2 regions of the Pseudomonas soli genome follow, and region 2 is predicted to be linked to the other one. Evidence: predicted binding sites of a transcription regulator. Region 2 holds the regulator's gene; the other holds the start of a gene.
What was found. The regulator FliA, encoded in region 2, starts transcription of late flagellar genes. The targets are predictions, from matches to a motif close to CTAAAGTTTNNNNNNNNNNNGCCGNTAA.
Positions count from the first base shown of each region.

Region 1: motA (flagellar motor stator protein MotA) is a predicted target of FliA. The motif match lies at 15,776-15,803, and genes of this name have one in related genera.

Region 1 is NZ_CP128543.1:5,359,087-5,376,283, reverse strand. It holds gene LU688_RS24835 (NUDIX domain-containing protein) at 105-722, shown strand; gene LU688_RS24830 (DUF1249 domain-containing protein) at 713-1,165, shown strand; gene cpdA (3',5'-cyclic-AMP phosphodiesterase) at 1,251-2,054, shown strand; gene LU688_RS24820 (YqiA/YcfP family alpha/beta fold hydrolase) at 2,204-2,812, shown strand; gene parE (DNA topoisomerase IV subunit B) at 2,846-4,750, shown strand; gene LU688_RS24810 (esterase-like activity of phytase family protein) at 4,747-5,733, shown strand; gene LU688_RS24805 (retropepsin-like aspartic protease family protein) at 5,730-6,248, shown strand; gene parC (DNA topoisomerase IV subunit A) at 6,259-8,517, shown strand; gene LU688_RS24795 (PqiC family protein) at 8,694-9,404, shown strand; gene LU688_RS24790 (histidine kinase) at 9,585-11,036, opposite strand; gene serB (phosphoserine phosphatase SerB) at 11,172-12,386, shown strand; gene asd (archaetidylserine decarboxylase) at 12,474-13,337, opposite strand; gene rhdA (thiosulfate sulfurtransferase) at 13,347-14,156, opposite strand; gene LU688_RS24770 (HDOD domain-containing protein) at 14,202-15,737, opposite strand; gene motA (flagellar motor stator protein MotA) at 15,868-16,719, shown strand; gene motB (flagellar motor protein MotB) at 16,723-17,197, shown strand, end outside.
Region 2 is NZ_CP128543.1:4,258,371-4,273,235, reverse strand. It holds gene fliQ (flagellar biosynthesis protein FliQ) at 1-100, shown strand, start outside; gene fliR (flagellar biosynthetic protein FliR) at 108-884, shown strand; gene flhB (flagellar biosynthesis protein FlhB) at 887-2,029, shown strand; gene flhA (flagellar biosynthesis protein FlhA) at 3,050-5,179, shown strand; gene flhF (flagellar biosynthesis GTPase FlhF) at 5,191-6,504, shown strand; gene fleN (flagellar synthesis regulator FleN) at 6,619-7,452, shown strand; gene fliA (RNA polymerase sigma factor FliA) at 7,449-8,189, shown strand; gene LU688_RS19725 (chemotaxis response regulator CheY) at 8,295-8,669, shown strand; gene LU688_RS19720 (protein phosphatase CheZ) at 8,689-9,477, shown strand; gene LU688_RS19715 (chemotaxis protein CheA) at 9,490-11,703, shown strand; gene LU688_RS19710 (protein-glutamate methylesterase/protein-glutamine glutaminase) at 11,749-12,873, shown strand; gene LU688_RS19705 (flagellar motor protein) at 12,873-13,613, shown strand; gene motD (flagellar motor protein MotD) at 13,617-14,474, shown strand; gene LU688_RS19695 (ParA family protein) at 14,553-14,865, shown strand, end outside.

The DNA.
Region 1 (17,197 bases), 1.1 Mb from region 2:
ACACGCCTGTCCCGGCTGCCCGAACGGTCGACGGAAAGGGATGAAACCGGGCCGTGCGCAGAGTAGGATTGCGCGATGCGGTAAACGAGGCATGAGGAGTTTGCATGACGGACACGCACAATACAGTGCCTACCCAGGTCGAGATCGTTCGGCGGGAGTCGCTGTTCAAGGGCTTCTACAAGCTCGACAAGCTACACCTGCGCCACGAGCTGTTCGCCGGGGGCATGAGCCGCGAGTTCACCCGTGAACTGTTCGTGCGCCATGACGCGGTCTGCGTGCTGCCCTACGATCCACAGCGCGACGAAGTGGTGCTGATCGAGCAGTTTCGTGTCGGCGCCATGGGCAAGGTGGCCAACCCCTGGCTGATCGAGATGGTCGCCGGGCTGATCGACAAGGACGAGCAGCCCGAGGAGGTTGCCCACCGCGAAGCCGAGGAAGAAGCGGGCCTGGCCTTCTCGGCGCTGTGGCCGATGACCAGGTACTTCCCGTCACCGGGCGGCAGCGACGAGTATGTCCACCTGTTCCTGGGCCGTTGCGTTAGCGAGGGTGCCGGTGGCCTGCATGGCCTGGAAGAGGAAAGCGAAGACATTCGCGTGCGCGTGTGGTCGTTCGAGGATGCCCTGCAGGCCGTACGCGATGGGCGTATCTGCAACGCCGCCACGATCATCGGGTTGCAATGGCTGGCGCTGAACCGAGACGAAGTACGAGGTATGTGGAAGTGAACCTGCTGCGCGAGCGCTATCGAGTCGACCTGGTCGGGCTGCAATCGGCCTGCGAGGCCAACTATGCCCGCCTGATGCGCCTGTTGCCCGACATGCGCACCACGCAGAGCTCGCGTCGTATCGGCATGACCCAGGGCGACCAGATGCTCGGTGTGCTGGTGCTTGAAGTGCTATTGGCCTGCCCCTACACCACCACGCTCAAGGTGCGCCAGGAGCACAGCCTGCCCTGGCTGCCGGTGCCCGAGCTGGAGGTGCAGGTCTACCATGACGCGCGCATGGCCGAGGTGGTCAGTGCCGAACATGCGCGTCGCCTGCGCAGCATCTACCCCTATCCCAACACGGCGATGCACCAGCCGGACGAGAAGGCCCAGCTCAATCTGTTCCTCGGTGAATGGCTGAGCCACTGCCTGGCCTGCGGCCACGAACTGGAAGCCGTGCGCTGAAATGTGATGCGCGTCGGTTTCGAGTATTTGCTCGAAAGCGATCCGCCGCCATAATTCGTGCTGAATCCGTTCGAGGAGACGGCCGTTGCCGCAACCACTTTCACCCCCGTCACCTGTCCATGTGGTGCAACTGACCGATGCCCATCTGTTCGCCGACCCGGCGGGTACCTTGTTGGGCCTCAATACCCGCGCAAGCCTCGGGCACGTGGTCGGCCAGGTTCGCCGCGAACAACCGCGCATCGACCTGCTGCTGTGCACGGGCGATCTTTCCCAGGATGCCAGCGTCGAATCCTACGCGGCCTTTCGCGAGCTCACGTCGACGCTCGGCGCGCCAGCGCGCTGGCTGCCGGGTAACCATGACGAGGCGCGGGTCATGGCAGAAGTGGCGGCGGAACTGGTGCAGGCAGTGACCGATATTGGTGCCTGGCGCATCGTCATGCTCGACTCGGCAGTGGTCGGTGCCACCTTCGGTCTGTTGGCCGATGACCAGCTGGTCGTGCTGGACCAGGCGCTGAGCGGTGCGGACGAGCGCCATTGCCTGGTGTGCTGCCATCACCAGCCGGTGGATATCGGTTGTGCCTGGATCGCGCCGATCGGGCTGCATAATGCCGATGAACTGTTGCGGCGTCTGCGCAGTTATCCACAGGTGAAGGCGCTGCTGTGGGGGCATATCCACCAGGAATGGGACGAAGTGCGTGACGGCATCCGTTTCCTCGCCACGCCTTCGACCTGCATCCAGTTCGCGCCGCGCAGCGAGGACTTCAAGGTGAGCGAGGAGCAGCCGGGTTACCGCTGGCTTCTTCTGCATGCCGACGGGAGGTTGGAGACCGGGGTGGAGCGGGCGCGGGATTTCGTGGTAACGCTGGATTTCGACAGCCCAGGCTATTGAGAGGCCGCTGCGCTGCCTTTGGGAGCTGGCCTGCCAGCGAAAGGGGCGCAGAGCGCCCTGTCATTTGAAGAATTTGTTGCGAAAATCCCCAGGCTGCGCCAATGACCATCGAACACGCTACACTGCGCGTCTTTGCGTCCGGGGGCAGCATGTCGGGTTCCATCCTCTATATCCATGGCTTCAACAGCTCGCCGCTGTCGACCAAGGCACGCCAGCTCGAAGCGGTGATGCAGCAGCTCGACCTGTCCGAGCAACTGCGCGTTCCGGCCCTGCACCATCATCCACGCCAGGCCATCGCCCAACTGGAGACGGCAATCGCCGAGCTCGGCGCGCCCTTGCTGGTCGGCAGCTCCCTCGGCGGCTACTATGCCACCCACCTGGCCGAGCGACACGGGCTCAAGGCGCTGTTGATCAACCCGGCGGTGGCCCCGCACAAGCTGTTCGACGGTTACCTCGGCACCCAGCGCAACCTCTATACCGATGAAGCCTGGGAGCTCACCCACGACCACGTGGACGCCCTGGCCGAACTGGAAGTACCGGCACCGCAGGATGCTGCCCGCTATCAAGTGTGGTTGCAGACCGCCGATGAAACCCTGGACTATCGCCAGGCCGAGCGCTACTACCGTGCTTGCGCCCTGCGGATCCAGGCCGGTGGTGACCACAGCTACCAGGGCTTCGCCGAACAATTGCCGGCACTGCTGGCGTTCGCCGGCATTGCCCGCGGACAGTACGCGGCACTGGACTTTTCTGTATTTTGACTTTTGCATTCACCAGACTGACGACGAGAACCCATGGCCAATCCCAGCGCTAGCGCCTATAACGCAGACGCCATCGAAGTCCTCTCGGGCCTTGACCCGGTCCGCAAGCGACCGGGCATGTACACCGACACCAGCCGGCCCAACCACCTGGCCCAGGAAGTTATCGACAACAGCGTCGACGAAGCCCTGGCCGGCCACGCCCGTTCGGTACAGGTCGTCCTACACGCCGACCATTCCCTGGAAGTCAGCGACGATGGCCGCGGCATGCCCGTGGACATCCACCCCGAAGAGGGTGTTTCCGGTGTTGAACTGATCCTCACCAAGCTGCACGCCGGGGGCAAGTTCTCCAACAAGAACTATCAATTTTCCGGCGGCCTGCACGGCGTCGGCATCTCGGTGGTCAACGCCCTGTCGAGCCAGGTACGCGTGCGCGTCAAGCGCGACGGCAACGAGTACCAGATGACCTTCGCCGACGGCTTCAAGGCCAGCGAGCTGGAAGTGGTCGGCACCGTCGGCAAGCGTAACACCGGCACCAGCGTGTACTTCAGCCCCGATCCGAAGTACTTCGATTCGCCGAAGTTCTCCATCAGCCGCCTCAAACACGTACTCAAGGCCAAGGCGGTATTGTGCCCGGGGCTGTCCATCAGCTTCGAGGACAAGGGCACCGGCGAGAAGGTCGAGTGGCACTACGAGGACGGTCTGCGCTCCTACCTGGTCGATTCGGTCAGCGAGTTCCAGCGCCTGCCCGACGAGCCGTTCTGCGGCAGCTTGGCCGGTAACAAGGAGGCCGTGGACTGGGCCTTGTTGTGGCTGCCGGAAGGTGGCGACAGCATCCAGGAAAGCTACGTCAACCTGATCCCCACCGCCCAGGGCGGCACCCACGTCAACGGCCTGCGCCAGGGCCTGCTGGACGCCATGCGCGAGTTCTGCGAGTTCCGCAACCTGCTGCCGCGCGGGGTCAAGCTGGCCCCCGAGGACGTCTGGGAACGCATCAGCTTCGTGCTGTCGATGAAGATGCAGGAGCCGCAGTTCTCCGGCCAGACCAAGGAGCGCCTGTCGTCCCGCGAGGCGGCCGCGTTCGTTTCCGGCGTGGTCAAGGACGCCTTCAGCCTGTGGCTCAATGCCCACCCCGAACTGGGCATGCAGCTGGCGGAACTGGCCATCAGCAACGCCGGCCGGCGCCTGAAGGCGAGCAAGAAGGTCGAGCGCAAGCGCATTACCCAGGGCCCTGCATTACCGGGCAAGTTGGCCGATTGCGCCGGCCAGGACCCGATGCGCGCCGAGTTGTTCCTGGTCGAGGGTGACTCGGCCGGTGGCTCGGCCAAGCAGGCACGGGACAAGGAATTCCAGGCCATCCTGCCGCTGCGCGGCAAGATCCTAAACACCTGGGAGGTCGATGGCGGTGAAGTCCTGGCCAGCCAGGAAGTGCACAACATCGCCGTGGCCATCGGCGTCGACCCGGGCGCAGCCGACCTCTCGCAGTTGCGCTATGGCAAGGTCTGCATCCTTGCCGACGCCGACTCCGACGGCCTGCACATCGCCACACTGCTGTGCGCGCTGTTCGTCCAGCACTTCCGCCCGCTGGTCGAGGCCGGGCACGTGTACGTGGCCATGCCGCCGCTGTACCGCATCGACCTGGGCAAGGAGATCTACTACGCCTTGGACGAGGCCGAGCGTGACGGCATCCTCGACCGCCTGGTCGCAGAGAAGAAGCGTGGCAAGCCACAGGTCACCCGATTCAAGGGCCTGGGCGAGATGAACCCGCCGCAACTGCGCGAAACCACCATGGACCCCAACACCCGGCGCCTGGTCCAGTTGACCCTGGACGATGTACAGGGCACCACCGAGATCATGGACATGCTGCTGGCCAAGAAGCGTGCGGGTGATCGCAAGAGCTGGCTGGAGACCAAAGGCAACCTGGCCGAGGTCCTGGTTTGATTCGTCCGTTGCTCCTGGCCTGCCTGGCGTGGTTTGCCCTGCAGGCCCAGGCCGGCGACTGGCCGCAGCTCAAGCTTAGCGCCGAGCATGCGGTCGATGGCATGCGCGGCGGTAACCTGTCGGGCCTGGCCTGGTGCCGTGCGGCATTGTGGGCGGTGTCCGACCGCGATGACGACCGGATCTACCGCCTCGACCAGGAGGGGGCGACGTGGCAGGCCCAGCCACTGACCTTCACCCCGCCGGCGGCGCCAGACACCGGCCTGCCATGGGGGCTCAAGTCGCGCAACTGGGCGGCGTCCTACATCCGCGGCGGCGAGCTGGACTTCGAGGGCATCACCTGCGATCAGACCGGCAACCTCTATATCGTCAGCGAGGCCCACGCCGCCGTGCTGCAGTTGCCCGTGGACGGTGAACCGGACTGGCTGAAAATCGACCAGGCCATGGTGCGCCAGGCGCGGGCCAGCGGCATGTTGCTGCATTTCAACGCACTGTTCGAGGGGCTGGCGATCAACCCGGCGGGCGATCGCCTGTGGCTGGCAGCCGAGCGCGAGCGTCGCGGCCTGCTCGCGGTGCAGCGCCAGCAATCGGTGTGGACCTGCGGGCGCGGCTGCGTGCTGCTCAGCGAGGCGGGTGTCGAGATGCAGCCGCCACAGTTCCCCGAGTCGCGTCCGGTATCACGTGACTTTGCTGACCTGGCCTGGTTCGAAGGCAAGCTGTTCACCCTCGAGCGCAATGCCTACCGCATTTGCCGGCGGGATGCCGACACGGGCGCCGTGGAGCGCTGTTGGTCGTTCGCCGCCGACGCCCTGATGGAATCGCGGCGCTACTCGCAGTCCTACGGCCTGGCCGAGGCGCTGGTGATCGACAAGGGCGGCGCCTGGATCGGCGTGGACAACAACGACCGCCCGCGGGTGGATGGTGAAACACGGCCGATCGTCTGGCGCTTCGACGCGCCACAGGGCGGCTGGAGCGCCCAGCCATGAGCCAGCCACCGTGCAAGCGCGCGGGCAGGGTGTTGATGATTGTCGCCTGGGCGGCGGCGTTGTTCCTGGCCACGCGCTTTTTCGGGCAGTGGGAAAAACATCAGCAGAACCCCAACAGCGTGGTGCAGAGCGAGCAGGGCGACGGCTTCGTCGAGGTGCGCCTGTTGAGCAACGGTCAGGGCCATTTCGTTGCCGATGGCGCGATCAATGGGCGACGGGTGCTTTTCATGCTCGACACCGGCGCCACCGACGTGGCGATCCCCGAGGCACTGGCCCGCGACCTGGACCTGGCGCGTGGCGCCGCGGTGCAATTGAGCACCGCCAATGGCCGGACCCAAGGCTACCGTACGCGGCTCGACAGCCTGCAACTGGGCGATATCCACCTGCGCGACGTACGCGCGCTGGTGGTGCCTGGCCTGGATGGACAGGGCGTGCTGCTGGGCATGAGTGCCCTGAAACAACTTGAATTTACCCAGCGCGGCGGCACCATGCTGCTGCGCCAGAACCTGAAATGACGAGGCCCGCATGAGCGACTCACTCGAACTCAGTCTCGACGGCGTCGAACGCCGTTCCCTGGCTGACTTCACCGAACAGGCCTACCTCAACTACTCCATGTACGTGATCATGGACCGCGCCCTGCCGCACATCGGCGACGGCCTCAAGCCGGTCCAGCGACGCATCGTCTATGCCATGAGCGAGTTGGGGCTCGATGCCGACTCCAAGCACAAGAAATCGGCACGTACCGTCGGTGACGTGCTCGGCAAGTTCCACCCCCACGGCGACTCGGCGTGCTACGAGGCCATGGTGCTGATGGCCCAGCCGTTCAGCTACCGCTACACCCTGGTCGACGGCCAAGGCAACTGGGGTGCGCCGGACGATCCGAAGTCGTTCGCCGCCATGCGTTACACCGAGGCGCGCCTGTCGCGCTACTCCGAGGTGCTGCTCACTGAATTGGGCCAGGGCACCGTCGACTGGGTACCGAACTTCGACGGCACTTTGCAGGAGCCGGCCGTGCTGCCCGCGCGTCTGCCGAACATCCTGCTCAACGGCACCACCGGCATCGCCGTGGGCATGGCCACCGACGTGCCGCCGCACAACCTGCGCGAAGTGGCCAGCGCCTGCGTGCGCCTGCTCGACGAGCCCAAGGCCACCATCGAGCAACTGTGCGAGCATATCCAGGGGCCTGACTATCCGACCGAAGCCGAGATCGTCACCCCGCGCGCCGACATCCAGAAGATCTACGAGAGCGGCAAAGGCTCGATCCGCATGCGTGCGGTATACCGCATCGAGGACGGCGACATCGTCGTCACCGCGCTGCCACACCAGGTCTCCGGCGCCAAGGTGCTCGAGCAGATTGCCGCGCAGATGCAGGCCAAGAAGCTGCCGATGGTCGCCGACCTGCGCGACGAGTCGGACCACGAGAACCCTTGCCGCATCGTCATCATCCCGCGCTCGAACCGCGTGGATGCCGCCGAGCTGATGCAGCACCTGTTCGCCACCACCGACCTGGAGAGCACCTACCGGGTCAACGTCAACATCATCGGCCTCGACGGCCGTCCGCAACTGAAGAACCTGCGGGCGCTGCTGCTGGAGTGGCTGGAGTACCGCATCGGTACCGTGCGACGCCGCCTGCAGCACCGCCTGGACAAGGTCGAGAAGCGCCTGCACCTGTTGGAAGGCTTGCTTACCGCGTTCCTCAACCTGGATGAGGTGATCCACATCATCCGCACCGAGGAGCACCCCAAACAGGCCTTGATCGCCCGTTTCGATTTGAGCGAGATCCAGGCCGACTACATCCTCGAGACCCGCCTGCGTCAACTGGCGCGTCTGGAAGAGATGAAGATCCGCGGCGAGCAGGACGAACTGCTCAAGGAACAGAAGCAACTGCAAGCGCTGCTGGGTAGCGACAGCAAACTGCGCAAGCTGGTGCGCAGCGAACTGATCAAGGACGCCGAGACCTACGGCGACGACCGCCGCTCGCCGATCGTCGAGCGCGCCGAGGCCAAGGCCCTGTCGGAAAACGAACTGATGCCGACCGAGCCGGTTACCGTGGTGCTGTCGGAGAAGGGCTGGGTGCGCTGCGCCAAGGGCCACGATATCGATGCCACGGGGCTTTCGTACAAGGCTGGCGACGGCTTCAAGGCCGCCGCCGCCGGACGTTCCAATCAGTTCGCCGTGCTCATCGACTCCACCGGCCGCAGCTACTCGCTGGCCGCCCACAGCCTGCCGTCGGCCCGTGGCCAGGGCGAGCCGCTGACCGGCCGCCTGACCCCGCCACCGGGCGCCACCTTCGAGTGCGTGCTGCTGCCGGAAGACGATGCCCTGTACGTTGTGGCCTCCGACGCCGGCTACGGTTTCGTGGTCAAGGGCGAGGACCTGCAGGCCAAGAACAAGGCCGGCAAGGGCCTGCTCAGCCTGCCCAATGGCGCCAAGGTGATGACCCCGCGTCCGGTGGCCGACCGCGAGCAAGACTGGCTGGCAGCGGTAACCACCGAGGGGCGCCTGTTGGTGTTCAAGGTCGCCGACCTGCCACAGCTGGGTAAAGGCAAGGGCAACAAGATCATCGGCGTGCCGGGTGACCGGGTGGCCAGCCGCGAGGAATACGTGACCGATCTTGCGGTGATCAGCGAGGGCTCGACCCTTGTATTGCAAGCTGGCAAGCGTACCCTTTCACTCAAGCCGGATGATCTCGAGCACTACAAGGGCGAGCGGGGTCGCCGTGGTAGCAAATTGCCACGCGGTTTCCAGCGCGTCGATGGGTTGCTGGTGGAAACCCCTGCTTGAGTGGATGGGCTGTCTGTTGCGGCGTTTTCGACGCCGCTTCGGGCGGAAATGCTGGAGTCGGGCGACCATTTCGCGGATGATAGGGCCCTCGTTGGCGCCGGCGTGGCCGAGTGCCCGGATGAATCTACATGAGTATCACTGCGGTCAGTCTACTGACGACCGCCTGGATGGGATGAATGAAATTTCTGCGCCTTCCATTTGCGCTGCTGATGACTGGCTTGCTGGGCTTGAGCGGGTGCAGCATGCACCAGCCGGTTGCCCTGTATCAGCTCGACAGCGGTGATCCCGGTCAGCCGACCCAGGCTGCGGGCATGGCGGTGGTGCTTGGCCCGGTATCGGTGGCCGATTACCTGCAACGCGAAACCTTTTTGCAGCGTCAGACCGATGGCAGCCTGACTGCAGCGACCGACGGTCGCTGGGCCGGCAGCCTTTCGTCGGATATTGACCAATTGCTGGTACGCCAGCTGGCCTGGCGCCTGGACAGCCAGCGCGTGGTGCTGGCGCCGGCAAGTGCCGGCTTCACGCCGGACGTGCAGGTGCTGCTGTCAATCACCCGCCTGGACTCGGGCAAGAACCAGCCGGCGATCCTTGATGCGCAGTGGCGCGTGTTGGACCGCCGTGGCCAGGTGCGTGACAACCGTATCGTCCACCTCGAACAGCCCCATGCCGGCAGCGAGTCGGCGCAGGTTCAAGCCCAGGGGCAGTTGCTGCAGAAGCTGGTCGAACAGCTCAGCACCACGGTCAAGCCGTTGGCCAACCAGCCGGCCATCGCCGAGGAGGCGCCACGCAAGCCGGCCGCGCCGGTGCAGGTGAAGAAAGAGCCGGAGAAGCCAAAGATTCCGATGGCTTCACCGATTCGTACCGATATGGAAGTGTTCCGCTTCTGATATCCGTAGCCACAAAAAAGCCCGCAGCGATGCGGGCTTTTTTGTGGGTCTCGCCATGTGATCGGGACGGCGTGGGAGTGGGCTTGCCCCACGATAGGGCTCGCCATACAGCAACATTGCCTGCCCCGATGTTATCGTGGGGCTAGCCCGCTCCCACACAGGCCTTGAATCAGCGTTGGCTCATGCGCGGCGCTCGTGCATCCGCGCCAGTTGGCGCTCCAGCATGGACGGGTAAGGCTCCATCAGGCGCTCGACACAGCACGCGCCCTCCGGGCTGGCGATCGGCCGGATACGCGCACGCTGGCGGATCAGAGCATCATCGCTGATACGGCGCTCCACGAGCAGCAGGTTGCGGCTGTGCTGCGACAAGGCCAGCGCGTCCTGGGCTTGTTCGGTCATCAGCAAGTCGACCTGATCCATGCCTTGCAGGTCGTCGGCCAGCACCAGGCCCAGCTGCAGTTGCAGGGTGATGCCGCTGTCGGCCACCTCGATCTGCAGGGCGTGGCCCAGGGCGCGTAGCAGCTCGCCACAGCAGATGGCGTTGGTGAGGTAGTCCTCGCCGCTGTCACGGCTGTGGAACAACAGCAGGGTGCTGCCGTCGTTCAAGGTATGGACTTCCCCTTCGTACAGCGAGGCGGCCTGGTCCAGGCAGTCGCGGTAGCGCTCCAGCAGTTCGGTCAGGCGAGTGCGTGGCAGGCGGCGCAGTTGCTCCTGGGAGCCCAGTTGCACGGCCAGCACGGCGCTGTGCTGCGGTTCGTCGGACTCAACGATGACGGGTTTGGCCGGCGCGCTTTGCTCATCCAGCAGATCGGCGAAGGCGTCATCGTCATCGTCTTGATCGGGTGCCAGCGCCGCTACCTTCGTGCGTGGCGCGGTCTTGGGAGCGGGCATGTCATCGAAATCGTCTGGCTCGTCTTCTTCTTCCGGTTCCGGAGGTGGCGGCGGGGCGAGGCGGGCGTGCAGCTGACGGGCCAGGTCGCCTATCTCGTCCTGACGCTCGATGCCCGGCGTGTAGGGGTGCGGATCACGCAACCAGACGCGCAGTTGCAGCAGCGGGGTGGAGATGAAACGACCCAGGCGCAGGCTGAGGGTCAGTGCCAGGGCCAACAGGATCGCGGCAAGGATACCCATGCTCTGCAGGCTGATCAGCATCGGTTGCTGGAACTGGCTCATGTCCAGGCTGATGCGCAACTGGCCGGCGGTCACGTCCTGGAAGGTGATCTTGGTCTGGTAGACCCCTTCGGTTTCGCCCAGCAAACTATTGCGTGGGCGCTGGCCGGCCTCGGCGAGGATGCGGTTGTCCACGCTGTAGATGGCGGCATGGGCCACCAGCGGGTTCTTCACCAGGTTGCCGAGCAGCACGTTGAGGCTGAGGATGTCGTTGGACACCAGCAGCTCGGTGGCCGATGTGGCCGTTTGCGTGGTCAGGCTCTGGCCAACGGCATCGGCTTGATCGTGCATGGCCTGCTTGAACTGCAAACCCATCACGCAGGCATAGATCACCAGGGCCAGGGCCACCAGGAAGATGTTATGGCAGGCAATGCGCAGGGCCAGTGGGATTCGGCGCTGGCTGAGGGCTCGGTAGATCATCAGGAAGAAGTTATCGGGTTTAACGGGCGTGGGCCGGTTCACAGAGCGCGGCTCTTCATGGCGAGAAAGTTGCTGGGCAGTATAGCGATACGTGTTTTGTCGGCAAAGTAGCGTTGGCGCCCGATGGTCATGGAAAATCGGTAGAATGCGCATTTTTCATCGAGTTGGAGCCCGGTCTTGCGCGAAATCGTCCTGATCAACATCACTGGTGAAGACCGTCCAGGTCTTACCGCGGCCATCACCGGCGTCCTGCTCCAGGGCGGTGTGAATATTCTCGACATCGGCCTTGCGGTCATGCATGGCACGCTGTCGTTCGGCATCCTGGTCGACATCCCCGACAACGAGGTGGCCACCGCGCTGCTGCAAAGCGTACAGGCCAAGGCCCATGAGCTGAACCTGCAGGCGCGCTACACGCCGATCTCCGAGGCCGACTATCAGCACTGGGCCGACAGCCAGGGCGAGGCCCGCCACATCGTCACCCTGCTCAGCCGCCGGGTCACGCCACAACAGTTGCAGCGGGTCAGCGCCATCATCAGCCAGTACGGCCTGACTATCGAGCGCATCGAGCGCCTGTCGGCCCGCGTGGCGCTTGATGCCCAGGTCGAGAAGGGCAAGTCCGCGCTGGAAATCTCCGTGCGTGGCGAAGCCAGCGACGCCCAGGCACTGCGCGCCGACTTCTTCGCGCTGTCCGAAGAGCTGAACATCGACATCGCCTTCCAGCGTGACGACCTGTTCCGCCGCAACCGCCGCCTGGCGGTGTTCGACATGGACTCGACGCTGATCGAGGCCGAAGTCATCGACGAGCTGGCCAAGGCTGCCGGTGTCGGTGAGCAGGTGGCGGCGATCACCGAGCGCGCGATGCGTGGCGAGCTGGATTTCCGCGCCAGCTTCAAAGAGCGCATGGCGCTGCTCAAGGGCCTGGACGTGAACGTACTGGACCAGATTGGCGCCTCGCTGCGCCTGACCGAGGGTGCCGAGCACCTGTTCGCCGAGCTCAAGCGCCTGGGCTACAAGACTGCGATCCTTTCCGGCGGCTTCACCTACTTCGCCAAGCAGGTACAGGCGCGCCTGGGCATCGACTATGTATTCGCCAACGAGCTGGAAGTGGTGGACGGCAAGGTCACCGGCGTGGCCGTCGAGCCGATCGTCGATGCGCAGCGCAAGGCTGCTCTGCTGCAGCAACTGGCCAGTGAAGAGGGCCTGCAGCTTGAGCAGACCATAGCCGTGGGCGATGGCGCCAACGACCTGCCGATGCTGTCCCTGGCCGGCCTGGGTGTGGCGTTCCGCGCCAAGCCGCTGGTGCGTCAGTCGGCCAAGCAGGCGATCTCGACCCTGGGCCTGGATGGTGTGCTGTACCTGCTCGGCGTACGCGATCGCGAAGCGCGGGGTTGATCTTGAGCCCTGGGGCTGCAAAGCCGACCCTATGAAAAAGGCCCTGCATGACGTGAATCATGCAGGGCCTTTTGCTTACCAGATTGATCAGGCCTGGGCGGGCTGCGCCAGTAGCTCACCCATGCGCACGGCGGAGCCGGCACCGAGGCTCTCCGCCCACTTCACCTGTTCTGGCCCGAACAGCACGATGGCGGTGGAGCCCAGCTTGAAGCGGCCCAGCTCGGCGCCTTTCTCCAGATGGATCGGAGCACGGCTGGAGTCGTCGTAGCGGAAAGTCTTCAGCTCGCGCTTCGGCGGCGTGACCAGGCCGGCCCAGACGGTCTCGATCGAGGCAACGATCATCGCGCCGACCAGCACCACGGCCATCGGCCCGCGCTCGGTATCGAACAGGCAGACCACGCGCTCGTTACGGGCGAACAGCTCCGGTACGTTCTCTGCAGTGGTCTGGTTGACCGAGAACAGCCGCCCCGGCACATAGACCATCTCGCGCAGGGTGCCGGCCAGCGGCATGTGCACGCGGTGGTAGTCCTTGGGCGACAGGTAGATGGTGGCGAACTCGCCGCCCATGAACGGCGCGGCCAGGGCCGGGTCGCCGCCCAGCAGCTCCAGGGCGCTGTAGCCGTGACCCTTGGCCTGGAAGATGCGGCCATGTTCGATCGGGCCGAGCTGGCTGACCGCGCCGTCGGCCGGGCAGAGGATCGCGCCGGGGGTTTCGTCCAGCGGGCGGGCACCGGGCTTGAGGGCACGGGTGAAGAAGGCGTTGAAGTGCTCGTAGGCGCTGAGGTCTTCGACCAGTGCCTCGGATATGTTCACCTGGTAGCGCTTGGCGAACCAGGCAGTGAAGGCGTTCTTGAACCAGCGTGCGCGGCACTCGGCGACGCAGCCGGCCAGCCGCGACAGCAGGTGGTGCGGCAGCAGGTACTGGCTGATGATGAACAAGCGGGATTTCATTGAGCGTCCTTAAACTTCGACGGGCGTGTCGGGGTGGTTGCCCCATTCGCCCCAGGAACCGGCATAGCCCTTCACCCGTGGATAGCCGAGGGCCTTGGCCACGAGGTAGGTGAAGCCGGAGCGGTGGTGGGTCTGGCAGTGGGTGATCACTTCCTTGTCTGGGGTGATGCCCAGGTTTTGCAGGACTTCGGCGATGTCCTTGCGGATGCGCAGGTGGTCGTTGAGGTCCATGCCGGCGGTCCACTCGAAGTTGATCGCGCCGGGAATATGCCCGCCTTTGGCGGCCAGTACTTTCTCGCCGCTGTATTCCAGTGGCCCGCGAGCGTCCCAGATGACCAGGTCGGCGGCGCCCAGGCGGCTTTGCAGGTATTCGCGGGTGGCGGTGGGCTCCGGGTGCAGTCGCAGGTTCACCGCGCCGCCCATGCTGGCGGGCACCTCGGTGGACAGTTTGTCCGCCGGCCAGGCCTGTATGCCGCCGTTCAGGTAGTGATAGCGCTGGTGGCCAATCACGTCGAGCAACCAGATGAAACGGCCGGCCCAGCCGCCGCCTTCGTCGTCGTAGACCACATAGATCGCATCGTCGCGATGACCGAGTTCGGCGAACAGCTTTTCCAGATCGGCGCGTGCCGGCAGCAGGCCAGGCGCCGGTGGTTGCCCCAGCTGGGTGCGCTTGGGATCGACGAAGCGTGCCCCGGGGATGTGGCCGCTGCCATAGCGGTTGGCGCTGGTCAGGTCGACCAGGATCAGTTGCGGCGATTCCAGGCGCGGCAGCAGGTCCTTGGCTTCGATCACCAGGGGCAAGCCGGAAAAGTCAGTCATCCACGGTCTCCAGGGTGCAAAGGGGGCGATTGTAGCGCAAGGCAATCATGAATGGCGGTTGCCGAAGATGGCCAGGGCGCGCTCGATGCATTGCACGGTTTTACCGAACGCCTGCACGCTGACATCGGCCAGCGGTTTGCCGTCCTGGTCCGCCACCGCCAGCATCAGCACCTGGTCGCCGACCGCCAGCGAGCGCAGCAGCAGGTGTTCGCTGCGGAAGAATGCGCGCAGTGGCGCTGGCAGCAGCGCGGTGAACTGGGCGTGGTTCTCGGGAGTCAGGCGCAATTGCCCGGCCTTGCTCATCAGTTTCTGCAGGAGTTTGTTCTGCGCGATCGGCAACGCAATGACGCTGGCTTCCTTGGGCAGGCCCGCAGTTTGCTGCACCCGCAGGTGGTCGGTAGCCTTGTCCAGGCTCAGCAGCATCAGGCGCTGCATGCCGCACGCCAGTAGCGCTTCGCGGGCCTGGGTGGCCAGGTGCACGGTGTTGCTGAACGGGCTCGGCTGGGCGAGCAGTTCCTGGCACAGCGTGCGCCAGCGGCCCAGCTCCTCGGTGCTGGGCGGTGGCGGGGTGAGCATGTCCGGGTGCGGGCGGCGCTGGTGCCAAGGCCAGATCAGCGCCTCGGCCGGGTGGAACAGGGCATGCCGGGCGTGATGGCGGGCACTGGCCGCGGCCTGCTGGTGAACCTGCTGCTGCACATCGTCCAGCGTGGTCTGCAGATAAAGGGCGGTAAGCAGCTGCCAGCGCAGCAAATGCGGATTGTCCCAGCCAACCTGGGCGGCCAGGGCAAGGCCGTTGGCCAGCAGTACGGTATTCGGGGGCTGGTTGAACCAGCGGCGCAGGGCCGGCTCTTCGTCCAGGCGCTGTTGCTGGACCAGCGGGTCCTGTTCGCGGGCGATGTTCAGTACCTGCGCCAGTTGTTCGCGCTCGTCCATCAGCAGGCGGTAACCCTGGGTCACCCACTCGGGCAGGCGCCAGTGGTCGGCCATGGCCTGGCACAATTGCATGATGCGCACGCCAAACAGTTGCTGCTCGACTTCAGCAGCCTCCTCGCCCTTGTGGATAACTCGCAGCTCCCATGTGTCCAGCAACTTGGGATAGGCCAGGGCCAGCGGCCACAGGGGCGAGAGGAACAACAAGCTGCCCCAGTGGATTTCCTGCCACAAGCGCGCCAGGCGGCTGGCGAACAGGCCGTTGGCCTGCTGGGTGGCATGCTGGCTGATCAGCAGGAACTGGCGCAGCACCGGCGGGATCTCGTCGGCCGGCAGCGATGGCAGGCGTGCCAGCAGTTGGCTGACGCGGGCCAGGCCAAGGCGGTTAAGGGCTATTTCCAGGCTCTCGGCCGGTTCGGCCTGGCTGGCGTTGGCCGGGTGGTTGGCCTCGCGCAGCACGCAGAGCACCAGCGCGGGGCTGTCCTGCATCAGTTCGGCGATATCGCGCAGGGAGCGACGGCTGTCGTTGATGGCTTGCAGCACGCGATCATGGCTCTCTTTCGGCACCGGTACGCGGACCCCGTCGAGCAGCTTGATCCAGGCCTCTAGACTCGACGGAGCCTGACTTGGCACCTTGGTTTCAATTGGCATATTGACATCAGTCCGAACTGGCTTTTCGCAATGAGTGGCTATAGTCTGGCGCAGTTCTGCCGATAAGTAGAAGAAGAGTTTTCAAGCTTCCGTTCCCTATCCTGACCACGACAGCAAGTGCTTCCAACTTATGGCTAAAATTATCGGCATCATCGTCGTATTCGCGAGCGTGCTCGGCGGCTACGTGCTTTCCCACGGCAAGATCGCGGCACTGATCCAGCCGTTCGAAGTGCTGATCATCGGCGGCGCGGCCTTTGGTGCGTTCCTCCAGGCCAACCCTGGTTACATGACCATGCATGTAATCAAGAAGTCGCTGAAGATGTTCGGCACCCGCTTCACCCACACCTTCTACCTGGAAGTGCTGGGCCTGGTGTACGAGATCCTCAACAAGAGCCGTCGTGAAGGCATGATGGCGATCGAGGGCGACATCGAGGACGCCGCGGCCAGCCCGATCTTCGCCAAGTACCCGGCGGTGCTGGGTGACGAGCGCATGACCGCGTTCATCTGCGACTACCTGCGGATCATGTCCACCGGCAACATGGCGCCCCACGAGCTTGAAGGGCTGTTCGACATGGAGCTGCTGAGCATGAAGGAAGAGCTCGAGCACCCGTCTCACGCAGTGACCGGGATCGCCGACGGCATGCCCGGCTTCGGTATCGTCGCGGCGGTACTGGGTATCGTGGTGACCATGGCGTCGCTGGGTGACGGTGACCAGAAGTCCATCGGCCTGCACGTTGGTGCGGCGCTGGTTGGTACCTTCTTCGGTATTCTTGCTGCCTACGGCTTCTTCGGCCCATTGGCCAACGCCCTGCGCCACGATGCCAAGGAAGAGCTGAACGTCTACGAGGCGATCAAGGCCTCGCTGGTGGCCTCGGCTTCCGGCATGCCGCCGTCGCTGGCGGTCGAGTTCGGTCGCAAGGTGCTGTACCCGGCGCACCGCCCGAGCTTCGCCGAGCTGGAACAAGCAGTACGCGGTCGCTAAGCCATGGAGAACAATCAGCCCATCATCGTCAAGCGCGTCAAGCGCTTCGGCGACGGCCATCACGGCGGCGCCTGGAAAATCGCCTTCGCCGACTTCGCCACGGCGATGATGGCATTCTTCCTGGTGCTGTGGTTGCTGTCGACCGCCACGCCCGAGCAGAAGATCGCCATTGCCGGTTACTTCAAGGATCCGATCGGCTTCTCCGAAAGTGGCACGCCCTACATCATTGACCTGGGTGGTTCGCCACAGCTGGCGCCCGAAAAGACCATCAACCCGGAAGTGAAGTCCGAGCCGACGCCGGATACAAGCTTGCAGTTGGACAAGGACAAGGTCGAGACCATGGCCGAGCAGGTCGAGCGCGAGCGCCTCGAGTTGCTGCTGCAGGAGCTGCAGAACAAGGTCGAGGAAAACCCGCAGTTGCAAAAGTTCAAGGACCAGATCCTGTTCGAGATCACCCAGGACGGCCTGCGCATCCAGA
Region 2 (14,865 bases):
GATGCTGGTCACGCTGATCATCGCCGGCCCTTGGCTTGTGCAGAAGTTCATGGAGTACTTCATTGGCCTGTACACCAGCATCCCGCAGTTGATCGGTTGACGCGGCCATGCTGGAGCTGACCGATACTCAGATCGGTACCTGGGTGGCTACCTTCATCCTGCCGTTGTTTCGGGTGACGGCGCTGCTGATGACCATGCCGATCTTTGGCACCAAGATGCTGCCGGCCCGGGTGCGGCTGTATGCGGCCTTGGCCATTACCGTGGTGATAGTGCCGGCGCTTCCGCCGTTGCCGCCGATAGACCCCTTGAGCCTGCACGGCGTGCTGTTGTGCGGCGAACAGGTGATCGTTGGGGCGTTGTTCGGGTTCTCCCTGCAGTTGCTGTTTCAGGCCTTCGTGATCGCGGGGCAGATCATTGCGATCCAGATGGGTATGGCGTTCGCCTCCATGATGGACCCGACCAACGGTGTCAACGTGGCGGTGGTCAGCCAGTTCATGACGATGCTGGTGAGCGTGTTGTTCCTGCTGATGAATGGCCACCTGGTGGCGTTCGAGATCCTCACCGAGAGCTTTACCACGCTGCCGGTGGGCAACGCTCTTGTGGTCAACCATTTCTGGGAGATGGCGGGGCGCCTTAGCTGGGTGCTGGGGGCGGGGTTGCTGTTGATCTTGCCGGCAATTGCATCGCTGCTGGTGGTCAACGTTGCGTTCGGGGTCATGACCCGCGCAGCCCCACAGTTGAACATCTTCTCCATCGGCTTCCCGCTGACACTGGTGTTGGGCCTGATCATTTTCTGGATCGGCCTGGCCGATATTCTTTCCCATTACCAGGCACTGGCCAGCGAAGCGCTGCAGTGGCTGCGTGAGCTGGCACGGGCGCGCTGAGCATGGCAGAGAGCGAGAGCGGTCAGGACAAGACAGAGGAACCCACCGACAAGCGCAAGAAAGACTCGCGCGAAAAGGGGGAGATTGCCCGTTCCAAGGAGCTGAACACCGTCGCGGTAACCTTGGCAGGCGCGGGTGCGCTGATGGCGTTCGGTGGCTACCTGGCCGAGACGTTGATGGCCTTGATGCGCATGAACTTCAGCCTTACGCGGGAGGTGCTGGTCGACGAGCGCAACATGGCGGCATTCCTGTTGGCCTCGGGCAAGATGGCCATCTGGGCTGTGCAGCCGGTACTGCTGCTGCTGTTCGTGATTTCATTCGTGGCGCCCATTGCGCTGGGAGGGTTCTTGTTCTCGGGCAGCTTGCTGCAGCCGAAGTTCAGCCGCATGAACCCGTTGTCGGGGATCAAGCGCATGTTCTCACTGAATGCGTTGACCGAACTGGTCAAGGCCATGGCCAAGTTCTTCATGATCCTGATCGTTGCCCTGGTCGTGCTGTCGGCGGACCGTCAGGCGTTGCTGGCGATTGCCAATGAGCCGCTCGAGCAGGCGATCATCCACTCGGTGCAGGTGGTGGGGTGGAGTGCGTTGTGGATGGCGGCGGGGCTGCTGTTGATTGCGGCGGCGGATGTGCCGTTCCAGCTTTGGCAGACGCACAAGAAAATGAAGATGACCAAGCAGGAAGTGAAGGACGAGTACAAGGACAGTGAGGGCAAGCCTGAGGTCAAGCAGCGTATCCGGCAGTTGCAGCGTGAGGCGTCGCAGCGGCGGATGATGGCGGCAGTGCCTGAGGCGGATGTGATCATCACCAACCCGACTCACTATGCGGTGGCGTTGCAATACGACCCTGAGAAGGGGGGTATGGCGCCGTTGCTGGTGGCCAAGGGCACCGATTTTGTCGCGCTGAAGATTCGTGAGATCGGGGCCGAGCACAATGTGCAGATACTCGAGTCGGCGGCCCTGGCGCGGGCTATCTACTACTCCACCGAGCTTGAGCAGGAGATCCCGGCGGGGTTGTACCTGGCGGTGGCGCAGGTATTGGCGTTTGTGTTCCAGGTTCGGCAGTACCGGGCGGGCAAGGGCAAGGCGCCTGAGCCTTTGAACAAGGATTTGCCGATTCCCGATGATTTGCAGCGTGATAGCTGAGTTTGTAGTTTGTAGTTTGTAGTTTGTAGTTCGGAGTTCGGAGTTCGGAGTTCGGAGTTTTCGGTTGTATTGGGGGTTGTGTGCGCATTCATTTGCGATGGCGACGCTTATTCACCTTTCCGCCCTTACGGCGGCCTACTTTGGTCTTGGCCAAAGTAGGCAAAGCCGCTCGCTCCATTCATACGGCCCCTACGCTTCGCTCCGGGGTTCCCTCGCTCCGGCCTTGCTCCCGGGAGGACCGCGCTGAACGCCCCATCCTGGGGCGCAGCGCTTGACGGGCATCCATGCCCGTCACCTCCCTCCGCAAGACCTGCGTTCGGCCTCCTGAAGTCGCGAAGGTACGAGCGGCGCCTGGGCTGGCGCAGCTGTCGCTAGTTGGAACGTAATTAATCTCTCGATTGTTTCACGGGGCAAGCCCGCTCCCACAGAGACGAATACTGCTTGACGTGAAATCAACGTGGGAGCGGGCTTGCTCCGCGATACGTCGGAACAGCCAATATATAACTAGCTGTCAAATAACCAAATTCGCATTTTCAGCTCTTGCTCTTGCTCTTGCTCTTGCTCTTGCTTCTAAGCGCACGATAGATCAGGCGCCACCAATTGCGACTTCAGGAGGCCGAGCGGAGTTCTTGCGTAGTGGGGCGACGGCCATGGATGGCCGTCGAGCGCTGGGGCCCAGGATGGGCCGTACAGCGCGGTACCCACGGGAGCAAGAACGGAGCGAGGGGACCCCGGAGCGAAGCGTAGGGGCCGGATGAACGGAGCCGAACGGTTTTGCCTCCTTTTCCCAAGAGAAAAGGAGGTCGCCGTAAAGGCGAAAAGGTGACTGTGCGTCGACGTGGCGGATGAATGCGCATACAAGAATCAAAACACACACTCTTAAGCCCGAGCCCGAGCCCGAGCCCGAGCCCGAGCCCGAGCCCCTCAAAATCCCCACCCCCAGAAAAGTTGGAAGGCTTCTTGCAAAGGCAGCGCCAGGCGCCACGCAGGCGTCAAAGTTTTGCTTGAAGAGGAATCGCGGTGGATCGCACTCAGTTAATCAGCAACGCCCGCAACAACCTGGCCGGTCTCGGCCGGGGCAATCTCGGCGTGCCGCTGCTGCTGCTGGTGATGTTGGCAATGATGATGTTGCCGATACCGCCGTTCCTGCTCGACGTGTTCTTCACCTTCAACATCGCCCTGTCGATCGTGGTGCTCCTCGTCTGCGTCTATGCGCTGCGTCCCCTGGACTTCGCCGCCTTCCCGACGATCCTGCTGGTGGCGACCCTGCTGCGTCTGGCGCTGAACGTCGCGTCCACCCGCGTGGTCATGCTGCACGGTCAGGAAGGCCATGGCGCCGCGGGCAAGGTGATCCAGGCCTTCGGTGAAGTGGTGATCGGCGGCAACTATGTCGTCGGTGCCGTGGTGTTCGCCATCCTCATGATCATCAACTTCGTGGTGGTGACCAAGGGTGCTGGGCGTATCTCCGAAGTGAGCGCACGGTTCACCCTCGACGCCATGCCCGGCAAGCAGATGGCCATCGACGCCGACCTCAACGCCGGCCTCATCGACCAGGCCCAGGCCAAGGCGCGGCGTAGCGAAGTTGCTCAGGAAGCCGAGTTCTACGGTTCCATGGACGGTGCCAGCAAGTTCGTGCGCGGTGACGCCATTGCCGGCCTGCTCATCCTCTTCATCAACCTCATCGGTGGCATGCTTATCGGCATGTTGCAGCACGGCATGAGCTTCGGCGATGCCGGCAAGGTCTATGCCTTGCTGACCATCGGTGACGGTTTGGTGGCGCAATTGCCATCACTGCTGTTGTCCACTGCGGCTGCAATCATGGTCACCCGCGCCTCGGGCTCCGAGGACATGGGCAAGCTGATCAATCGTCAGATGTTCGATTCGCCCAAGGCGCTGGCGGTTTCTGGCGGGCTGATGATTGTCATGGGGTTGGTGCCGGGCATGCCGCACATGGCCTTCCTGGGCCTGGGTGGAGTGGCCTGTGGTGGCGCCTACCTGCTCTGGAAAAAACAGCAAAAGGCCAAGGTCGTGGCCCAGCAGGAGGCCCAGCGCCAGCAGGACCTGCTGCCATCGCCGCAACGCGCCATGGAAACCAAGGAGCTGGGCTGGGACGACGTCACCCCCATCGACATGATCGGCCTGGAAGTCGGCTACCGCCTGATTCCGCTGGTTGATCGCAACCAGGGCGGCCAGTTGCTGGCGCGGATCAAGGGCGTGCGCAAGAAGCTTTCCCAGGATCTGGGCTTCCTCATGCCCACCGTGCACATTCGCGACAACCTCGACCTGCAGCCCAGCGCCTACCGCCTGACGCTGATGGGTGTGATCCTGGCCGAGGCCGAGATCTACCCGGACCGGGAGCTTGCGATCAACCCGGGCCAGGTGTTCGGCGCCCTCAACGGCATCGCCTCGCGAGATCCGGCATTTGGCCTGGAGGCAGTGTGGATCGATGTCGGTCAGCGCGCCCAGGCGCAATCGCTGGGCTACACGGTGGTGGACGCCAGCACCGTGGTCGCCACCCACCTCAACCAGATCCTGCAGAAACACTGCCACGAGCTGATCGGCCACGAGGAAGTGCAGCAGCTGCTGCAAGTGCTGGCCAAGGTCTCGCCGAAACTGGCCGAGGAGGTGGTGCCGGGCGTCATTTCCTTGTCGGGCCTGCTCAAAGTCCTGCAGGCGCTGCTCGCCGAGCAGGTGCCGGTGCGTGACATCCGCAGCATTGCCGAAGCCATCGCCAACAACGCGGCCAAGAGTCAAGATACCGCCGCGCTGGTGGCGGTGGTGCGCGTCGGATTGTGTCGCGCCATCGTGCAAAGCATTGTCGGCGTTGAGTCCGAGCTGCCTGTGATTACCCTTGAGCCAAGGTTGGAACAGATCTTGCTCAATAGTCTGCAAAGGGCCGGGCAGGGTCAGGAAGATGGTGTTCTTCTTGAGCCGAGCATGGCCGAAAAGCTTCAGCGTTCGTTGATCGAGGCAGCCCAGCGCCAGGAAATGCAGGGCCAGCCGGCCATCCTTCTGGTAGCCGGCCCGATCCGCGCCATGCTGTCGCGCTTCGGTCGCCTGGCTGTACCGAATTTGCATGTTTTGGCGTATCAGGAAATACCTGACAACAAGCAAGTCACCATCGTTGCCACCGTGGGCCCCAACGGCTGAGGTAGTGGGTTATGCAAGTTAAGCGTTTTTTTGCCGCCGATATGCGTCAGGCCATGAAGCTGGTCCGTGATGAGCTCGGCTCCGATGCCGCCATCATTGGCAACCGGCGCATTGCTGGCGGTGTCGAGCTGACGGCTGCGCTGGACTACAAGCTGTCCGCCCTGGCCCCGCGCGTGCCCAACGCAGAGCTCGAAGACGAGCTGCGCAAGACCCAGTCGCGCATCGTTACCGCCCAGGCCGAACTGACCGGGCGTGGCGATGCCGTCGAAGGCGGCAACCGGCAATTGTTCGCCGGGCAGCCGCTGACCGCCTCGGAGCCGCTGATCGAGCAGCATGTCGATGAACCCGCGGTGGTTACCGCGCCGGCGTCGGCACCGGTTGATCCACGCCTGTTCGATGCCATGCGTTTCGAGCTGACCGGCTTGCGCGAGCTGCTTGAAGTCCAGCTCGGTTCGCTCGCCTGGAGCCAGCTGCAAGGCAGCAAGCCGCAGCAGGCCAACCTCTGGCGCCGGCTGCAGCGCCTTGGCCTTTCCGGTGGCCTGGCCCGCGAGCTGCTCGACCTCACCGCCGGCATCGAAGAACCACGTCATGCCTGGCGCATGGTCCTGGCGCACTTGGCGCGGATGATCGATGTGCCCGAGATCGAACCGATCGAAGAGGGCGGGGTGATCGCCATGGTCGGCCCCGCCGGCATGGGCAAGACCACCACGCTGGCCAAGCTCGCCGCGCGCTACGTGCTCAAGTACGGCGCGAACAACCTGGCGCTGGTGAGCATGGACAGCTTCCGCATTGGCGCCCAGGAACAGCTCAAGACGCTGGGTCGCATCCTCAATGTGCCGGTCACCTACGTCGATCCGGGCGAGTCGCTGGCCCAGGCCCTGGAGCCGCTGCTGCGCAAGCGTGTGGTGCTGATCGACACTGCCGGCCTGCAGGCCAGTGATCCGGCGCTGCGCATGCAGCTCGAGACTCTGGCCGGGCGCGGCATCGCCGCGAAGAATTACCTGGTGCTGGCGACCACCAGCCAGAAGCAGGTGCTCACCGCCGCCTACCACAGCTACAAGCGCTGCGGCCTGGCCGGGTGCATCCTGACCAAGCTCGACGAAACGGCCTGCCTCGGCGAAGTGCTGAGCCTGGCCATCAGTCATGAATTGCCGGTGGCCTATCTGACCGATGGGCCGCGCATTCCCGACGACCTGCAGCTACCGCGCAAGCACCAGTTGGTAAGCCGCGCCGTCAGTGTGCAATTGCAGGAAGAGCCCAGCGACGAGGCCATGGCCGACATGTTCGCTGATCTGTACCACAGCCCTGGCAAGCGCGCGGGTTGAGGGTGAATACTGTGCAAAGTACCTACATCATGGGGTTGCCCGGCCGGACCGTGGCCTTGAATGTTCAGCCCCTCATGTGGCCTGGGTCCAAGCGAGACAAGGTAAAGAACAGACATGGGTAGCATGCATCCCGTACAGGTGATCGCCGTGACCGGTGGCAAAGGTGGCGTCGGCAAGACTAACGTTTCAGTGAACCTGTCCCTGGCGCTGGCCGAGCTCGGCCGCCGGGTGATGTTGCTGGACGCCGACCTGGGCCTGGCCAATGTCGACGTTCTGCTGGGGCTCACGCCCAAGCGCACCCTCGCCGACGTGATCGAAGGCCGCTGCGAGCTGCGCGATGTGCTGTTGCAAGGCCCGGGTGGTGTGCGCATCGTCCCGGCGGCCTCCGGCACGCAGAGCATGGTGCACCTGGCGCCCGCGCAACACGCCGGCCTGATCCAGGCCTTCAGCGACATCGGCGACAACCTCGATGTGCTGGTGATCGACACGGCTGCGGGTATCGGTGACTCGGTGGTCAGTTTCGTCCGCGCCGCCCAGGAAGTGTTGCTGGTGGTGTGCGACGAGCCGACCTCGATCACCGACGCCTACGCGCTGATCAAGCTGCTTAACCGCGATTACGGGATGAACCGGTTCCGTGTGCTGGCCAACATGGCCCAGAGCCCACAGGAAGGCCGCAACCTTTTCGCCAAGTTGACCAAGGTCACGGACCGCTTCCTCGACGTCGCCCTACAATACGTCGGTGCCGTGCCTTACGACGAATGCGTGCGCAAGGCCGTGCAGAAGCAGCGGGCGGTCTATGAGGCCTTCCCTCGGTCCAAGTGTGCGCTGGCGTTCAAGGCCATCGCGCAGAAGGTCGACAGCTGGCCGCTGCCTGCCAACCCGCGTGGGCACCTGGAATTCTTTGTCGAGCGCCTGGTGCAGCCCACCAGTGCAGGGCCGGTGCTATGAACGCGAGCGGTTTCAAGATGTACAGCAAGGCCGCCAAGGACGCGCAGTACGAGCTGATCGAACGCTACGCGCCACTGGTCAAGCGTATCGCCTACCACCTGTTGGCGCGTCTGCCGGCCAACGTCCAGGTCGAGGATCTGATCCAGGCCGGGATGATCGGCTTGCTGGAAGTGGCCAACAAATACGATGCGAGCAAGGGTGCCAGTTTCGAAACCTACGCCGGTATTCGTATTCGCGGCGCCATGCTCGACGAGGTGCGCAAGGGCGATTGGGCGCCACGTTCGGTGCACCGCAACACGCGCATGGTCAGTGACGCGATCCGCTGTGTCGAAGCAAAGACTGGCCGCGACGCTAAAGATCACGAGGTTGCTGCCGAACTCCAATTGAGTCTCGATGATTACTACGGGATTTTGAATGACACCTTGGGCAGCCGCCTGTTCAGTTTCGACGACCTATTGCAGGACGGCGAACATGAAGGGCTGCACGAGGACGGAGCCAGCGGCCAGCTGGAGCCGGCGCGTGACCTGGAAGACGAGCGCTTCCAGGCTGCGCTGGCCGATGCGATCGCCAACCTGCCGGAGCGTGAACGCCTGGTCCTGGCGCTGTACTACGACGAAGAGCTGAACCTCAAGGAAATCGGTGAGGTGCTGGGGGTCAGCGAATCGCGTGTCAGCCAGTTGCACAGCCAGTGCGCCGCGCGTTTGCGCAGCCGCCTTGGGGAGTGGCGGGCACGTTGAACCCGGGTTCAGTGCAGTCGTTTTTTTTGTAGTGCCGAATTGATTGAGCGCGCGCTCGGCGCCGAGCGCGTTTAAGACTGCTTGGAGGTCTAATTGAACAAAGACATGAAAATCCTCATCGTTGACGACTTTTCGACGATGCGGCGGATCATCAAGAACCTGTTGCGTGACCTGGGGTTCACCAACGTCAAGGAAGCTGATGACGGCAACACGGCACTGCCGATGCTCAACAGCGAGCCTTTTGACTTCCTGGTAACCGACTGGAACATGCCGGGCATGACCGGTATCGACCTGCTGCGCGCGGTCCGTGCCGACGAGCGCCTCAAGCACCTGCCGGTACTGATGGTCACCGCGGAAGCCAAGCGCGAGCAGATCATCGAGGCGGCCCAGGCCGGCGTCAACGGCTACGTGGTCAAGCCTTTCACCGCCCTGGCGCTGAAAGAAAAGATCGAAAAGATCTTCGAACGCGTCAACGGCTGAGTCACGTCTGGGGGGCGCAATGGAGTCAACCAACAACTCTTTGGGTGAGTTCGAATCAACCCTGAAGAAGCATGCCCAGGAGCTGGTCGAGAGCCTCGAGCGCGGCCGGTTCGGTGAGGCGGTGCAGCTGATCCACCAACTGAACCAGACCCGCGACCGCGGGCTGTACCAGGAAGTCGGCAAGCTCACCCGCGAACTGCACAGTGCAATCGTCAACTTCCAGATCGACCCGGCCATGCCGCAGGCCGAGGAAGTGTCGCAGATTACCGATGCCGCCGAGCGCCTCTCCTACGTGGTCCGCCTCACCGAAGGTGCGGCCAACCGCACCATGGACCTGGCGGAGGCGTGTACCCCGGTGCTCAACGATCTTGCCAGCGAGGCGCAGAGCCTGTCCGCCGACTGGCAGCGCTTCATGCGCCGCGAGGTGGCAGCGCCGGAATTCCGTGAGCTGGTCAAGCGTGTGGACAGTTTCCTGACGCACAGTGCCGAAGGTAATCAGAAGGTCGCGGGCCATATCAACGATATCGTCCTGGCCCAGGATTATCAGGATCTCACCGGCCAGGTGATCAAACGGGTGACCACGCTGGTCACCGAAGTCGAAAGCAATCTGCTCAAGCTCGTGCTGATGGCAAGCCAGGTCGACCGCTTTGCCGGTATCGAACATGACCACCAGCAGCTGCGCGCTGAAAAAGATCAAGAAAAACATCCGACTCGGGGTGAAGGTCCGCAGATTCATGCCGATAAGCGTGAAGACGTCGTGTCCAGCCAGGACGATGTCGACGATCTGTTGTCCAGCCTGGGTTTTTAAGGAGCACGTTTAATGAGCTTCGGCGCCGATGAAGAAATCCTCCAGGATTTCCTGGTAGAAGCCGGCGAAATCCTCGAGCAACTGTCCGAGCAATTGGTCGAGCTGGAAAGCCGGCCCGATGATGCGGACCTGCTCAACGCGATTTTCCGCGGTTTCCACACTGTAAAAGGGGGCGCCGGCTTCCTTCAGCTCAATGAGTTGGTGGAGTGCTGCCACATTGCCGAGAACGTGTTCGACATCCTGCGCAAAGGTGAGCGCCGGGTCGACGCGGAGCTGATGGACGTGGTGCTCGAAGCACTCGACACGGTCAACAGCATGTTTGGCCAGGTACGTGAGCGCACCGATGTCACGCCGGCCACCCGTGAGCTGCTGGCAGCGCTGTCGCGCCTGGCCGAGCCCGCTGGTGCCGACGAGCCGGCCCCGGTCGAGGTGGCCGCTGTCGCCGAGGCGCCGGCTGCCGAGCCCGACATCACCGACACCGAGTTCGAGCAACTGCTTGATTCGCTCGATGCGGTCAAGGCCGAGGCCCAGGTTCACGAGCAACTGCAGGGTGAACAGGTCAGCGCGGGTGGTGACGAGATTACCGACGCCGAATTTGAGTCGTTGCTCGACCAGTTGCACGGCAAAGGCCAGTTTTCGCCAGATACCGCTGCCAGTGAGCCAGCGGCCGTTGCCCCTGCCAGTGATGAGATCACCGACGACGAATTCGAGTCGCTGCTCGATCAGTTGCACGGCAAGGGCACCTTCGCCGTCGACGCATTGCCTGGCGTCGCTGCGCCTGCAGCCAGTGAGGCCCCAGCGGCGGCCGACGAGAGCATCACCGAACACGAATTCGAGGCGCTGCTCGACCAGTTGCACGGCAAGGGCAAGTTTTCTGGCGAGGCGGTTGTTGCCGAGGCGCCAGCCGCCGCTGTTGCCGCACCTGTCGCGGCCAAGGCCGAAGCCAAGCCGGTTGCCAAGCCGGCGCCTGCCCCCGCTCCCGCGCCAGCCGCTGCCAAGCCTGCCGCTCCGGCCCGGGCGCCGGCGCCGGCCGCCGACAAGCATGGCGCCAGCGAGGCGGAGACCACCGTGCGGGTCGACACCGCGCGCCTGGACGAGATCATGAACATGGTCGGCGAACTGGTGCTGGTGCGTAACCGCCTGGTGCGCCTGGGGCTCAACAGCGGCGACGAGGCCATGTCCAAGGCCGTGTCCAACCTCGATGTGGTCACCGCCGACCTGCAGACCGCGGTCATGAAGACGCGCATGCAGCCAATCAAGAAGGTCTTCGGGCGGTTCCCGCGCCTGGTTCGCGACCTGGCTCGCCAGCTCAAGAAAGAGATCAACCTGGAGCTGGTCGGCGAAGAAACCGACCTGGACAAGAACCTGGTCGAGGCTCTGGCCGACCCATTGGTGCACTTGGTGCGCAACGCCGTCGACCATGGCGTCGAGATGCCCGACGAGCGCGAGGCCTCCGGCAAGTCGCGCATGGGTCGGGTGGTGCTGTCCGCCGAGCAGGAAGGTGATCACATCCTGCTGTCGATTTCCGACGACGGCAAGGGCATGGACCCGAGCATCCTGCGCGCCAAGGCCGTGGAAAAGGGGCTGATGGACAAGGACGCGGCCGACCGCCTGAGCGAGTCGGACTGCTACAACCTGATCTTCGCCCCGGGCTTCTCGACCAAGACAGAGATCTCCGACGTGTCCGGCCGCGGTGTCGGCATGGACGTGGTGAAGACCAAGATTTCCCAGCTCAACGGCTCGATCAACATCTTCTCGGCCAAGGGTCAGGGCTCGAAGATCGTCATCAAGGTGCCGCTGACACTGGCGATCATGCCGACGCTGATGGTGATGCTGGCCAACCAGGCGTTCGCCTTCCCGCTGGTCAACGTCAACGAGATCTTCCACCTCGACCTGTCGCGCACCAACGTGGTCGATGGCCAGGAAGTGGTGATCGTGCGCGACAAGGCGCTGCCACTGTTCTACCTCAAGCGCTGGCTGGTCCAGGACCACGAGCACGAAGAGCAGCACGAAGGTCATGTGGTGATCCTCTCGGTCGGCACCCAGCGCATCGGTTTCGTGGTCGACCAGTTGGTCGGCCAGGAAGAGGTGGTGATCAAGCCGTTGGGCAAGATGCTGCAGGGAACCCCGGGCATGTCCGGCGCGACCATCACCGGTGACGGCCGTATCGCGCTGATCCTCGACGTCCCGAGCATGCTCAAGCGTTACGCCGCCCGGCGTATTTGATTTCGGTGGCGCGCCCAGGCGGGTGCGCCGCCTAACGGAGTGTTTATGGCAGTCAAGGTCCTGGTGGTGGATGATTCCGGTTTCTTCCGCCGCCGTGTCTCGGAAATTCTCGCGTCCGACCCGACGATCCAGGTCGTGGGTACCGCGACCAACGGCAAGGAAGCGATCGACCAGGCGCTGGCGCTCAAGCCCGATGTCATTACCATGGACTATGAAATGCCCATGATGGACGGCATCACTGCGGTGCGTCACATCATGCAGCGCTGCCCGACGCCGGTATTGATGTTCTCCTCGCTGACCCATGAAGGCGCCCGCGTCACCCTCGACGCCCTGGATGCCGGTGCGGTCGACTACCTGCCGAAGAATTTCGAAGACATCTCGCGCAACCCGGAGAAGGTCAAGCAGATGCTCTGCGAGAAGGTCCACACCATCTCGCGCAGCAACCGACGTTTCAGTGCCTATTCGAGCCCGGCCCCAGCCGCCGCGCCTGCACCGGCCAGCAGCCAGGCTCCAGCCAGCAGCTTTGCCGGTACCGCGCCTGCGCGCACTGCCACCCCGGCCCGCGCCGCAGCAACGGCTGCCACGCATTCGCCGGCACCCAAGCGTAAGCCGTACAAACTGGTTGCGATCGGCACCTCCACGGGCGGTCCGGTTGCGCTGCAGCGGGTGCTGACCCAACTGCCCGCCGGTTTCCCGGCGCCGATCGTGTTGATCCAGCACATGCCGGCGGCCTTCACCAAGGCCTTTGCCGAGCGCTTGGACAAACTGTGCAAGATCAATGTCAAAGAGGCCGAGGACGGTGACGTGCTGCGCCCGGGCCTGGCCCTGTTGGCCCCGGGTGGCAAGCAGATGATGGTCGACGGCCGTGGCACGGTGAAGATCCTGCCGGGCGATGAACGCCTGAACTACAAACCCTGCGTGGATATCACCTTTGGTTCCGCTGCCAAGTCCTACGGCGACAAGGTGCTCTCGGTGGTCCTCACCGGCATGGGCGCCGATGGCCGCGAAGGCGCGCGCCTGCTCAAGCAGGGTGGCAGCACCGTGTGGGCGCAGGATGAAGCCAGCTGTGTGATCTATGGCATGCCCATGGCGATCGTCAAGGCCAACCTCGCCGACGCTGTCTACAGCCTTGACGAGATCGGCAAGCACTTGGTCGAGGCGTGCGTCTGATGGATGTATTGAGCCTGATCGGCCTGATCCTCGCCTTTGTCGCCATCGTCGGCGGCAATTTCATGGAGGGCGGCCACGTCGGTGCGCTGATCAACGGCCCGGCGGCACTGATCGTGCTGGGCGGCACCCTGGCGGCGGCATTGCTGCAGTCGCCGCTGTCGTCGTTCAAACGTGCCCTGCAGATCATCCGCTGGATTTTCTTCCCGCCACGGGTGGACCTGGCCGGCGGCATCGACCGGGTGGTGAACTGGAGCCTGACGGCGCGCAAGGAAGGCCTGCTGGGCCTGGAAGGCGTCGCCGATGCCGAGCCTGACCCCTATGCGCGCAAAGGCCTGCAGTTGCTGGTCGACGGTGCCGAGCCGGAAGCCATTCGCAGCATCCTCGAAGTCGATTTCTTGACCCAGGAGTCCCGTGACATCCAGGCTGCCAAGGTGTTCGAGAGCATGGGCGGCTACGCGCCGACCATCGGTATCATCGGTGCGGTCATGGGGCTGATCCATGTGATGGGCAACCTCGCCGATCCCTCGCAACTGGGCAACGGCATCGCCGTCGCCTTCGTCGCCACCATCTATGGCGTGGCCAGCGCCAACCTTATCCTGTTGCCGGTCGCCAACAAGCTCAAGGCCATCACCCTGCGCCAGTCGCGTTACCGCGAGATGCTGCTCGAAGGCCTGCTGTCGATTGCCGAAGGCGAGAACCCACGCTCGATCGAGCTGAAGCTGCAAGGCTTCATGGAGTAAGCCATGGCACGCCGTCGCAAAGTCGAAGAGCACGAGAACCACGAACGCTGGTTGGTCTCGTATGCCGACTTCATTACCCTGCTGTTCGCCTTCTTCGTGGTCATGTACTCGATTTCGTCGATCAACGAAGGCAAGTACAAGCAGATCTCCCAGGCGCTGATCGGCGTGTTCAACGACCCCGAGCGCAGCATGAAACCGATCCCGATCGGCGATGAGCGCCCGCTGAGCGTCAAGCCGGCCGAACCGTTGATCAAGGACAGCGAGCAGACCGACGCGGGCCTGGCGCAGACCAGCGCCGACCCGCTCAAGACCATCGCCGACGATATGCGTGACGCCTTCGGCGACCTGATCAAGTCCAACCAGATGACCGTGCGCGGTAATGAATTGTGGGTGGAGATCGAGCTCAACTCCTCGCTGTTGTTCGCCAGCGCCGATGCCATGCCCAGTGATGTCGCATTCGAAATCATCGAGAAGGTGGCAAAGATCCTCAGGCCGTTCGCCAACCCGGTGCACGTCGAGGGTTTCACCGACAACCTGCCGATCCGTACCGCCCAGTATCCGACCAACTGGGAGCTGTCGTCGGCGCGGGCGGCGAGCATCGTCCGCTTGCTGGCCATGGAAGGGGTCAACCCGGCGCGCATGGCATCGGTGGGGTATGGCGAGTACCAGCCGGTGGCCAGCAACGACACTGCCGACGGCCGCGCGCGCAACCGCCGGGTGGTGCTGGTGATCTCGCGTAACCTGGAAGTGCGCCGCAGCCTGACCGGCAGCGGCAGCGCCAACGCCACCCCGGACGCGGCGATGCGCCGGGCTGGCACACAAAGTGCACCAGCCTCGCCAGCACCGACGACCGGGGGCTGATTTCGTCAAATCCCCGTCACTGAACTTCACACCGTTCCCGGCAGGGCAGGCGGCCATACCGGGAGGAAGCAACGCACGATGAGAGTCTGGGCAGTAGCCAATCAAAAAGGTGGCGTCGGCAAGACCACCACCACCATCGCCCTGGCCGGCCTGCTGGCCGAGGCGGGCAAGCGCGTGGTCGTGGTCGACCTCGATCCGCACGGTTCGATGACCAGCTATTTTGGGCACAACCCGGATGCGCTGGAGCACAGCTGCTACGACCTGTTCTTGCACAAAGGCACGGTGCCCGACGGGCTGCCAGGCCAGCTGCTGCTCCCCACCAGTGACGAGCGTATCTCGCTGCTGCCGTCGAGCACCGCATTGGCGGTGCTCGAGCGTCAGTCACCGGGCC